DNA from 3 places in the Faecalibacterium sp. OF04-11AC genome. Region 2 is predicted to be linked to each of the others. Evidence: riboswitches for the same ligand, from Rfam matches in the RefSeq annotation. Region 2 holds a riboswitch; each other region holds the start of a gene.
What was found. Region 2 has a riboswitch for thiamine pyrophosphate ahead of thiT (energy-coupled thiamine transporter ThiT). Riboswitches for the same ligand answer to the same signal wherever they lie in the genome.
Positions count from the first base shown of each region.

Region 1: it holds a riboswitch for thiamine pyrophosphate, as region 2 does, so the genes downstream of both, thiW (energy coupling factor transporter S component ThiW) here and thiT (energy-coupled thiamine transporter ThiT) in region 2, are expected to answer to the same signal.
Region 3: it holds a riboswitch for thiamine pyrophosphate, as region 2 does, so the genes downstream of both, DXA70_RS14305 (Ykof family thiamine-binding protein) here and thiT (energy-coupled thiamine transporter ThiT) in region 2, are expected to answer to the same signal.

Region 1 covers NZ_QTVP01000026.1:6,101-9,363, forward strand. Annotated here, with positions in the region: gene DXA70_RS15530 (thiamine phosphate synthase) at 1-223, opposite strand, end outside; gene thiE (thiamine phosphate synthase) at 187-621, opposite strand; gene thiW (energy coupling factor transporter S component ThiW) at 644-1,159, opposite strand; TPP riboswitch at 1,250-1,357, opposite strand; gene DXA70_RS10885 (SPFH domain-containing protein) at 1,490-2,782, shown strand; gene DXA70_RS10890 (Trm112 family protein) at 2,796-3,263, shown strand, end outside.
Region 2 covers NZ_QTVP01000001.1:1,187-4,449, reverse strand. Annotated here, with positions in the region: gene DXA70_RS00035 (glycoside hydrolase family 2 TIM barrel-domain containing protein) at 1-197, shown strand, start outside; tRNA gene DXA70_RS00030 (tRNA-Ala) at 596-668, opposite strand; gene thiT (energy-coupled thiamine transporter ThiT) at 825-1,397, opposite strand; TPP riboswitch at 1,482-1,583, opposite strand; gene DXA70_RS00020 (sporulation transcriptional regulator SpoIIID) at 1,692-1,943, shown strand; gene sigG (RNA polymerase sporulation sigma factor SigG) at 2,003-2,773, opposite strand; gene DXA70_RS00010 (sigma-70 family RNA polymerase sigma factor) at 3,016-3,263, opposite strand, start outside.
Region 3 covers NZ_QTVP01000010.1:12,605-15,867, forward strand. Annotated here, with positions in the region: gene DXA70_RS06820 (ABC transporter ATP-binding protein) at 1-387, opposite strand, end outside; gene DXA70_RS06825 (ECF transporter S component) at 391-990, opposite strand; gene DXA70_RS14300 (Ykof family thiamine-binding protein) at 992-1,267, opposite strand; gene DXA70_RS14305 (Ykof family thiamine-binding protein) at 1,264-1,635, opposite strand; TPP riboswitch at 1,734-1,832, opposite strand; tRNA gene DXA70_RS06835 (tRNA-Arg) at 1,973-2,046, opposite strand; gene DXA70_RS06840 (helix-turn-helix transcriptional regulator) at 2,139-2,795, opposite strand; gene DXA70_RS13625 (hypothetical protein) at 3,150-3,263, shown strand, end outside.

The DNA.
Region 1 (3,263 bases), on a different contig from region 2:
GGACCATCTCGCGCAGCTCTCTGCACGCGGCTTCGATATCCGGCTGTGCAAAGATGGCACTGATGACGGCGATGCCGGCCTCTCCGCAGCCGGCAAGCTGGAGCAGGTTCTCCCTGTGGATGCCGCCGATGGCCACCACCGGGATGGGAACACTGGCGCACACATCCGCCAGCACCTGACGGGAGATCACGTTGGTGTCCGTCTTGGTGTGGGTGGTAAACATGGCCCCGCAGCCAGATAGTCGGCCCCGTCCGCAAAAGCCTTTTTGGCCTCCGCCACATTGTGGGCCGACACGCCGATGATCTTGTCCGGGCCCAGCAGGCGGCGGGCCTCGGCGGCGCTCAGGTCGTCCTGCCCCACATGCACGCCGTCCGCACCGCACAGCTTTGCCAGCGGGACATTGTCATTGAGGATGAACGGGACATGGTACGCTCTGCAGAGGGCGGAAATTGTTTTTGCCTCGGCCAGCATATCGGCGTCGTCCAGGTGCTTTTCCCGCAGCTGAACGCAGGTGGCTCCGCCTTTCAGGGCAGCTTCCACCTGCTGGGGCAGGGTCTGTCTGCCGACCCAGGCGCGGTCTGTCACGGCATAAAGCCGCAGCATCTCAGCGGTACAGTTCATAACACAGCTCCTTTGGCAAAATTCAGGTCAGGCTGGCCTGCATGGAGCGCAGCGCGCCCGAACGCTGCAGGCTGAACAGCAGCACGCCCGCAATGACGGCACCGCCGGCCGTGGAGACCAGGAACGGGATGATGTAGGCGTAGAACGCGATGTCACCGGCGCTCTTGCCCATGAGCAGGATGGCCACCGGGTAGGCGCACAGCCCGCCCAGGATGGAGGTGCCAAACACCTCCGCCACCAGCGTGGGGAGCAGCTGTTTTGCCTTATGGTAGGTCAGCCCGCAGAGCAAAGCCCCAAACATGCTGCCGGGGAATGCCATCAGGCTGCCCAGCCCCAGCAGATTGCGCAGCAGCGAGGCCACAAAGGCCACGCCCACCCCGTAGTAAGGGCCCAGCAGCACGGCGCACAGGATGTTGACCATGTGCTGTACCGGGGCGCACTTGCTGCCAAAGATGGGAAAGCTGAACACGCTGCCCACCACGGCAAGCGCGCAGAACATTCCCGCCAGAGCGAGTTTTTTCACTGAGAGATTTTTCATGAAGATGCCTCCTTTGCAAAATACGGCAAAACAAAAACAGGAGACGCCTGTTACGGTGTCTCCTGTAAAAATCCATATCTTCAAAGTATGCACTTCGACGTTATGACTTCCTACGGCGGCATTATCCGCATCAGGTTAAAGGGTCGAAGTTCAGGTACTTCCTCTCAGCCTGCTTTACAAGCTCCCCTGTATTTGTGTTGACGCCCATATTCTACACCCGTCGGCTCCAAATTGCAAGAGTCGATTTGCTATACAATTTCCGTCCGGTATGCTATACTGAAAAAAACGCCTGCAAAAATCAGAAGCAGGCGCAAAAAGGAGATTTGACTTATGGGTCTTGTCAAAGCAGCATTGGGCGCCGCTTCCAGCGTGATGGGCGACCAGTGGAAAGAATACTTTACCTGCAGTGCTCTCCCGGCGGATGTTCTGGCCGTCAAAGGCGAGAAAAAGCAGAGCGGCCGCTCTGCCAACCGCCATGGCAGTGAGAACATCATCACCGATGGCTCCATCGTGGCCGTGGCTGAGGGCCAGTGCGCCCTCATCGTGGAGCAGGGCAAGGTGGTGGATCTCTGCGCCGAGCCCGGTGAGTACACCTACAATACCGGTACCCAGCCCTCCCTGCTCAGCGGCGGGCTGGCCAAGAATATTGATGACATCTTTGCCGAGATGGGCAAGCGCTTTGCCTTTGGCGGCCAGGAAGCCACCGACCAGCGGATCTACTACATCAACACCAAGGAGCTGCCCGGCAACAAATACGGCACCCCCAGCCCGGTGCCGTTCCGGGTGGTGGACCAGCGGGCCGGCATCGACATGGACATCAGCATCCGGTGCTTTGGCGAGTACAGCTACCGCATCACCAACCCCATCCTGTTTTACACCAATGTCTGCGGCAATGTGGAAAACGCCTATCTCCGTGAGACGCTGGACAGCCAGCTCAAGACCGAGCTGCTGACGGCCCTGCAGCCGGCTTTTGCCAAGATCAGCGAGCAGGGCATCCGCTACTCGGCTCTGCCCGGCCATACCATGGAAATGGCTGACGCCCTCAACGAGGTGCTCTCCGCCAAGTGGAAGAACCTCCGCGGCATTGAGATCGTCTCCCTCGGCGTGTCCGGCGTCAAGGCCAGCGAGGAAGACGAGGCCATGCTCAAGGCCATGCAGCGGGATGCCGCCTACATGGACCCCACCCGGGGCGCTGCCCATCTTGTGGGTGCCCAGGGCGACGCCATGCGGGCCGCTGCCGCCAATACCAGCGCGGGCCCGGCCATGGCCTTTATGGGCGTGAACGCGGCTGCCGCTGCGGGCGGAGCTGACGCTCAGACGCTCTACCAGATGGGGGCCCGGCAGGCGGCGGCACAGCCCGCTCCGGCTCCCGCCGCGGGCTGGAAGTGTGCCTGCGGCCAGAGCGGCAACACGGGCAAATTCTGCACGGCCTGTGGTGCTCCCAAGCCGGAGGCACCCACGGTCTGGGTGTGCAGCTGCGGCACCAAGAACAGCGGCAAGTTCTGCTCCGAGTGCGGCAAACCCCGCCCGGCGGCCCAGTGCGCCAACTGCGGCTGGAAGCCTGCCGACCCCACCCGGCTGCCCAAGTTCTGCCCGGAATGCGGCAAGCCCTTTGGGGCGTAAGGGGGCATGAACCATGCCGAATGAAACCACCAATTACCAGTGCCCGGCCTGTACCGGCCCGCTGCGGTTCGACAGCGCCACGGGCAAACTGGTCTGTGATTACTGCGGCTCCACCTATGAGGTCAAGGAGGTGGAGGCCCTTTATGCAGACAAGCAGAAAGCCTCTGACACCGCCGCCCGGCAGCGGCCCCAGGGCCCCGTCTGGGGCGAGGAGGAAGCCGCCGGCCTCACCAGCCGCACCTGCTCTTCCTGCGGGGCCGAGCTGGTCTGCGACGGTACCACCGCTGCCACCACCTGCCCTTACTGCGGCAACCCCACGGTGCTGGGCGGGCAGCTCTCCGGCAAGCTGAAGCCGGAGTACATCATCCCATTCAAGCTGGATCGCAAGGCAGCCGTGCAGAACCTGAACAAATACTACAAGGGCAAAAAGTTCTTGCCAAAGGCGTTCAAAGAGCAGAACCACGTCGAAGAGATCCAGGGC
Region 2 (3,263 bases):
TGCCCTACACTCCCCATGAAATGGAGAGTGCCAAGCACCCCTACGAGCTGCCCCCGGTCCATTACACGGTGATTCGTGCCATCGGCGAGCAGATGGGCGTTGGCGGTGATGACAGCTGGGGTGCCAATGTCCACCCGGAGTATATTCCTGATGTGACCAAGCCTGTGGAGTTCACCTTTACGTTCCGTGGCATCTGACCCTCGTTATTAAGACACCTTCGCGTTGAGATAAGGACATCCCTGCATGAGATTCCTATCAAAAGCGAGGGTGTCTTTTTTGGTATCAAAAAATCAACGGCTGCAGCGGCATCAGCTTATCCGCAGGGTAGATGTTTATCGTGGGTATCAGCTCAACATTACTTTCAATTTCGACCTTACGCCGTACATTGAAAGGGATGATGCGGCAGCCTGCTGAAAAGCCGGGCGGCAACCATTCCTTTTTGAAAATGGTGTAAAGTCAAAAGTTGGGGGTTGTATCGAAACCGCCTGCAAAAGCCTGAAAACGGTGCAGGCGAAGCAATGCAGTCCCCCCAAAAAAATCGGCTTCAGCAAAAAGAAAAGCACCATACTTCCTACGAAGTACAGTGCTTTTTATATGGAGATTACCGGGATCGAACCGGTGACCTCTTGCATGCCATGCAAGCGCTCTCCCAGCTGAGCTAAACCCCCAGATGTTTGTTGTCGTCCGTGACGACGCTAGTAATTATAGCAGGCAAAGTCAGACTTGTCAACGGTTTTTACAAACTTTCTGTACAAAAAATCTCCGCCAGGGCACATCTACAGCTCCGGCGGAGATTTTTATGGTTCATTCCGTTTTCTATGCCATCAGGCCTTGGCGTACTGGCGGTCAAAGATCTGCGGTGCAACACGGATCAGCAGCACAGCGCCTACCACGGTGATGAGCGTTTCGGGCAGCATGTAGCTGGCGTTATACACCAGGCTGTATGTCCAGGCGCTCAGGCCGTCGCTCAGGTTGCCCCAGACAAGGACACCGGACAGGAAGCTGCACATAAACCGCAGGAAGCCTGCCACAGCGGTACCCACGGCCACGCCGACCATCCGGTTCTTGAACGGACGGGCAAACAGCTCTGCCATGCCCAGTGCCATAAAGGCCACCAGATAGTCCAGCAGCACTTCGCCCAGGAAATAGATGAACGTCGGGGTCGGAGGTGCCCAGAAGCCCAGCAGCATCTGCAGGCAGCCATTGACCAGACCCGTGAACAGGCCCCACTTGACGCCGTGACGGAACGACACCAGCACGAACGGCAGCATACTCAGCAGGGTAACAGAGCCGCCGTTGGGCATGGTGAAGATCTTGATGTTGGACAGCACCGTGCCAATGGCGATCATCAGAGCGCACTCCACCAGGATACGGGTCTTGGAGTAGGTTTTCGACATAGAGATTCCTCTTCTCTTATAAGTAGTACACAAAAACAAAAACGCGCCCGCATTCCGCAGGCGCATGGGCTGTTTGTGAAAAATCCGGACTTTCCGCAAACTACCTACGCCGGCATTACCCGGATCAGGTTCGAGGGTACTCTGCCACGTGCAGATCTCAGCCTTTCGGCGCCCCTGTTTTTATGTCCAGTTCCAGTATATCCGCTGCAGGGCAAATGTCAAGCCCCGGCAGACATATTGCCGCCCCGGGCCGCATATTTTCTAGTAAGCAATTCAGGGCAGGAGGCGTTGGCCATGAAAGGAGATCCGGAACAGCGGGCAGTCCAGCTGGGCGAATACATCGTCGCGCACCATGCCACGGTGCGGGGCGCCGCGCAGGCCTTTGGGTGCAGCAAATCCACCGTCCACAAAGACGTCTCCACCCGCCTGCGGGCGGTCAGTCCAGAGTTGTTCGCTCAGGTGCAGGCTGTGCTGGCCCGCAACAAAGCAGAACGCCATCTGCGGGGCGGAGCGGCTACCCGCCGTAAATATCAACACTCTCCCTGAAAATATCACAGTAAACCGGCGCGCGGTCCGCCCTTTCCGGGCTCTGCACGCCGGTTTTGTTATTTTTCCCCGGTTCGGAACTGCCCCAGCGCGGCCTTTTCCAGCCGGCTGACCTGTGCCTGACTGATGCCGATTTCCTTTGCCACCTCCATCTGGGTCTTGCCCTTGAGGTAGCGCAGCTCCATGATCTTCTTCTCCCGCGGGGTCAGTCCGGCCACGGTCTGCCGGAACTGCAGCCCGCTGATCCAGCTGTCCTCACCGTCCGGGTCCCGCACCTGGTCAATAACATACATGGCATCCCCGCCATCGGTATAGACCGGCTCCTCGAGGCTGATGGGCTCCACCACCGATTCCAGCGCCGCCGCCACTTCCCGGCGGGACATCCCGGCCTGCCGGGCGATCTCCTCCACGGTCGGCTCCCGGCCCAGTTTCTTTTCCAGCTGCTCCCGGCTCTGCATGGCCCGGTAGGCCGTATCCCGCAGGCTGCGGCTCACCCGCAGGGCGTTGTTGTCCCGCAGAAAGCGCCGGATCTCCCCGATGATCATGGGCACCCCGTAGGTGGAGAACCGCACCTCCTGGGCCGGGTCAAAGTTGTCGATGGCCTTGATGAGCCCGATGCAGCCCACTTGAAACAGGTCATCCAGGTTCTCGCCCCGCTGGGCAAACCGCTGCACCACACTGAGCACCAGCCGCAGGTTGCCCTCGATCATGCTCTGGCGGGCGCTCTGGTCCCCTGCCCGCGCCCGGGTCAGCAGCTGGCGCTTTTCCTGCTCGGATAAGATTGGCAGCTCGGCGGTGTTCACGCCGCACAGTTCCACTTTGTTGTACATCCCCCGCCCCTCCGGTTTCGTTTGGACTTCACCGGAAGTATGGGCGGGGAGGGTGTATCCCATTCATGGGAAATTAAACCTCTCAGTCTCGCTTCGCTCGCCAGCCACTCCCCTTTCGGCACTTTCGTGCCACCCTCCCCGGCGGGAGTCTTTCCTAATAGGGGAGCCCTTGGCAGGCGGGCAAGTTTACGCCAAACGAGTAGGTTTCCATTTTCGGCGGATGCCGGGCCCTGCGGACTCGGTTAGGTTTCTTCTAACTGTTTGCGCAGGTCCCGGATGATCCGCTTTTCCAGCCGGGAAATGTAACTCTGGCTGATGCCGATGGCGTCGGCGGCCTCTTTCTGGGTGCGCTCCACGCCGTCCACGAGGCCGAAGCGCAGCTCCATGATCTGCCGCTCCCGGGGGCCGAGCCGCTCCACGGAGCGCCGCAGGGTGGCCCGCTCGGCGTCCTGCTCCAGCCGGAGGCCCACCTGGTTCTCGTCGCTGCCCA
Region 3 (3,263 bases), on a different contig from region 2:
GTCGATCCGGGCATCCATCTCCCCGGCAGGGACGCGGATGTTTTCCAGACAGAAGCGCATCTCCTCCCGCAGGGTGTTCATGCAGAACTGCAGGTCCGGGTTCTGGAACAGCACCGTCAGGTAAGCGGCCCGTTTCTGCGGGTCCAGCGTTTTCAGGTCCTGCCCGTACAGCCGGATGGTTCCGCCCTCCAGAAAACCACCGTTTTCCGGGTACAGCCCCGCGGCTACCGCGGCCAGCGTGCTTTTGCCGCAGCCGCTGCCGCCCATCAGGACCGTGAGCGTCCCGGCCGGGATGCTCAGGCTGGTATGGTCCAGAATGTTGCGTTTGCCTTTTTCCTGATAGCGGAACACGATATCTTCCAGCTCCAACGCGGTGTTGGCCGACATTTCTTAATCCTCCAGGTCAGCGTCCTGTGCCTGTGCCACGGCATAGCCTTTCAGGACACCTGCCTTGACGAGGCCGTCGGCCAGCATCGGGGTGATGAAACCGTCAAAGACGATGGCGCTGATGATGCGCACCACCAGCATGATGGCCAGCACGGGGATGGCAATTTTGTTGTAGCCGCTGATGAACAGGTTGTAGATCAGGGTCAGGACCGAGCAGATGACAGCGCCCTCGATCATGGTCATCCGGTCAAACTTCTTGTAGCGTTTCAGGGCAATGATGAGCTCAAAGCCAAGGCCCTGCACCAGGCCGGACAGGATGATGATGGGTCCAAAATAGTTGCCGTACAGGCACTCCAGCACAGCGGCCAGCAGCTCGGCGATGAGGCCGGTGCCGGGCTTGCGCATGACATAGATGCCGAACGCACCGGCCATGAAGTAGATGCCGTAGAACGGCTCATAGCCCAGAGAGGCCATGCCGAACGGGGTCAGCATCCCGTACAGAACGCCGCCAATGTAAGTGCAGCCCAGATAGACCACACCGAACAGCACAGCGCTGATGGCAATGAGCAGAACGTCTTTCAGTTTCCAGTTTTTCGTATTCATTTTAGTTTTCCTCCGTCGGGCTGTTGCAGTTCATGGTAAAGTGCAGGACATAATGGTGGACCGCCGGGGCGTTCTCCATCAGCTCACAGACATGGGTCAGGTAGGTGAACACATCCTGCACGTCGCCGTCGATGCGGGTGGCATAGTGGATGGTCTTGGGGTTCAGGCCCTCGTCCTGCGCCATGTACCACACCTTGGCGATCTCGTCGATGTACTGGGCATCCCCCAGCGGGTACAGGGCCAGCTTGCAGTGGACCGGGAAGTGGATGTCTTTCACCAGTGCCGCATTGGGGGCCTCGCCCTCACGCTCAGCACGCTGTCGCCGGACACATCGCCCGGGCAGCCCTTGGAGAACTGCCCCTCCAGCGCCATGTGGACGCCGGGGCGGTAAGCGTTCAGGAACAGTGCCTGCACGGCGTCCGCCACATAGGGCAGCTTGCCGCGGTAAACGGTCGAAAGGGCATCCGTCTCACTCCACACCGCAGAGGTATTCGTCTTTTCCAGCGAGCCCAGAATGATCTCGATGTACTTGTCCGACATGGGGTACAGGGTAAAGCGGCAGCCCGCAATGGGCAGCTCCGTGCCGCGGCCCGCCCAGGGCAGGTCCGGGCGGTTGCAGCCGGTACAGCAGTTTTCGGTTTCCATAGTCGTTCCTTCTTTTCCATTTTTGTACAAAATAAAAGGGATGCTTTTCGTCCAGGAAAAGCATCCCTTTTGCCAGCAGGCGCGGCGGCCCGTTGTAAAAAGCGACAGAAATGCTTTTCCTACGCCGGTATTACCCGGATCAGGTGCAGGGAGTCGGGTGTGAACCCTCTCAGCACAAGGCCCCTCCAGCATTCTGATGATTCTCTTTTTATTTGCCACCGCATAGCATACCGCAGCCGTACAGAAATGTCAAATATTTTATCTTAAAATCACCGATCAAAAAAGCGCAAAGGCTTTGTTTCCCGCTTGGAAAACAACCTTTGCGCTTTTTGTGAGATGTCCCTGAGCGGATTCGAACCGCTGGCCTTTCGCTTAGGAGGCGAACGCTCTATCCAGCTGAGCTACAGAGACAAAATAAGAAGAGCCATGCGCTGTATGGAGATGCATAGCTCTTTTATAATACCGCAAAGCGGGCGGAAAATCAAGTCGGGGCGGCCCGGCTGTTACCAGACGGGCTCCTCCAGGTCTGCGGTAAAGTCGGTCGATGGCTGGTCGTCCAGGCCCAGCATGGCCCGGTCAATGGCATAGCGGTTGCTGCCGTTCCGGACACTTTCGGCACTGGCGCGGTAACAGGCCAGCAGGATGTCCATGTTGGGCTGCGGCCCATTCGGGTCGGTCAGGGCGCCAAGCTCCCGGGCCTCGTAGTAGTTCCCGATGATCTGGCCGCAGATGCGCCGACGATCCCGCAGCGGGGTCTGCAGGTTGGCGATCCGCTGCTGGCGCATCCCGTAATAATCGCTGCCGTGGTCCGCAAACAGGATGTAGTATTCCTGCTCGATCTCCACGGGTGATGCCTGCCGGCCATAGTAGTGCACCAGGGCGCTCCGGCGCTTGTCGTGGTTGAATTTGTTGATATCGGCCAGCCCATTGGGGAAGAGCTCCGGGTGGCGGATCCATTTGGAGTAAGGTTCCACCGCCACATGCAGGGCGTCGAAAATTTCCAGAAAATCTTCCATCGAAATTTTCATCTCGCCACTCTCCCATTTCTGTACGGTCCGCTTGTCGCGGCCAAGCCGCTCGGCCAGCTCCCGCTGCGAGACATCCGCGCTCTCCCGGGCGCTTACCAGCGATCTTGCAATTCGTCCTCGATATCCTGTCATGCTGCTCCCCTCCTCGATCGCCGCGCAGAGTGGCTCGCTGTTTCCGCAATGCACGGCGGCACATTCTGCACCGCCAAATTTCTCCGCGCCGATTGTTTACTCTGCACCTCTTCGTGTGCTACAATACCCTCGGAAATTTCCAATGAGATGCTTGTCTATCGAAAGAATACACGATTTTCCTTTTTCTGTCAATTTAATGGCGTTTTTCGACGCATTTTCTGGCAAAGATTTCTTAGCCTGGGTTCTTTTGGATGATAGACCCGTCGTTTTGGGGGTGCAGGCATCTTTCCTGCCATTAGGCCATTCGAATATTTTTCAGAAAGTTGGTGATCTGCCGTGTTCGTTTACCGCTGCGTGATGGAGCGGCAAACCTGTCCTGAGATTGGATGGTATCAGAGTTTTGGCTTGGCAGTCTATTGCACCCGCCCCGGTTCGCAGGTGCTTCTGACCGCCCTGTTTGACATTTCT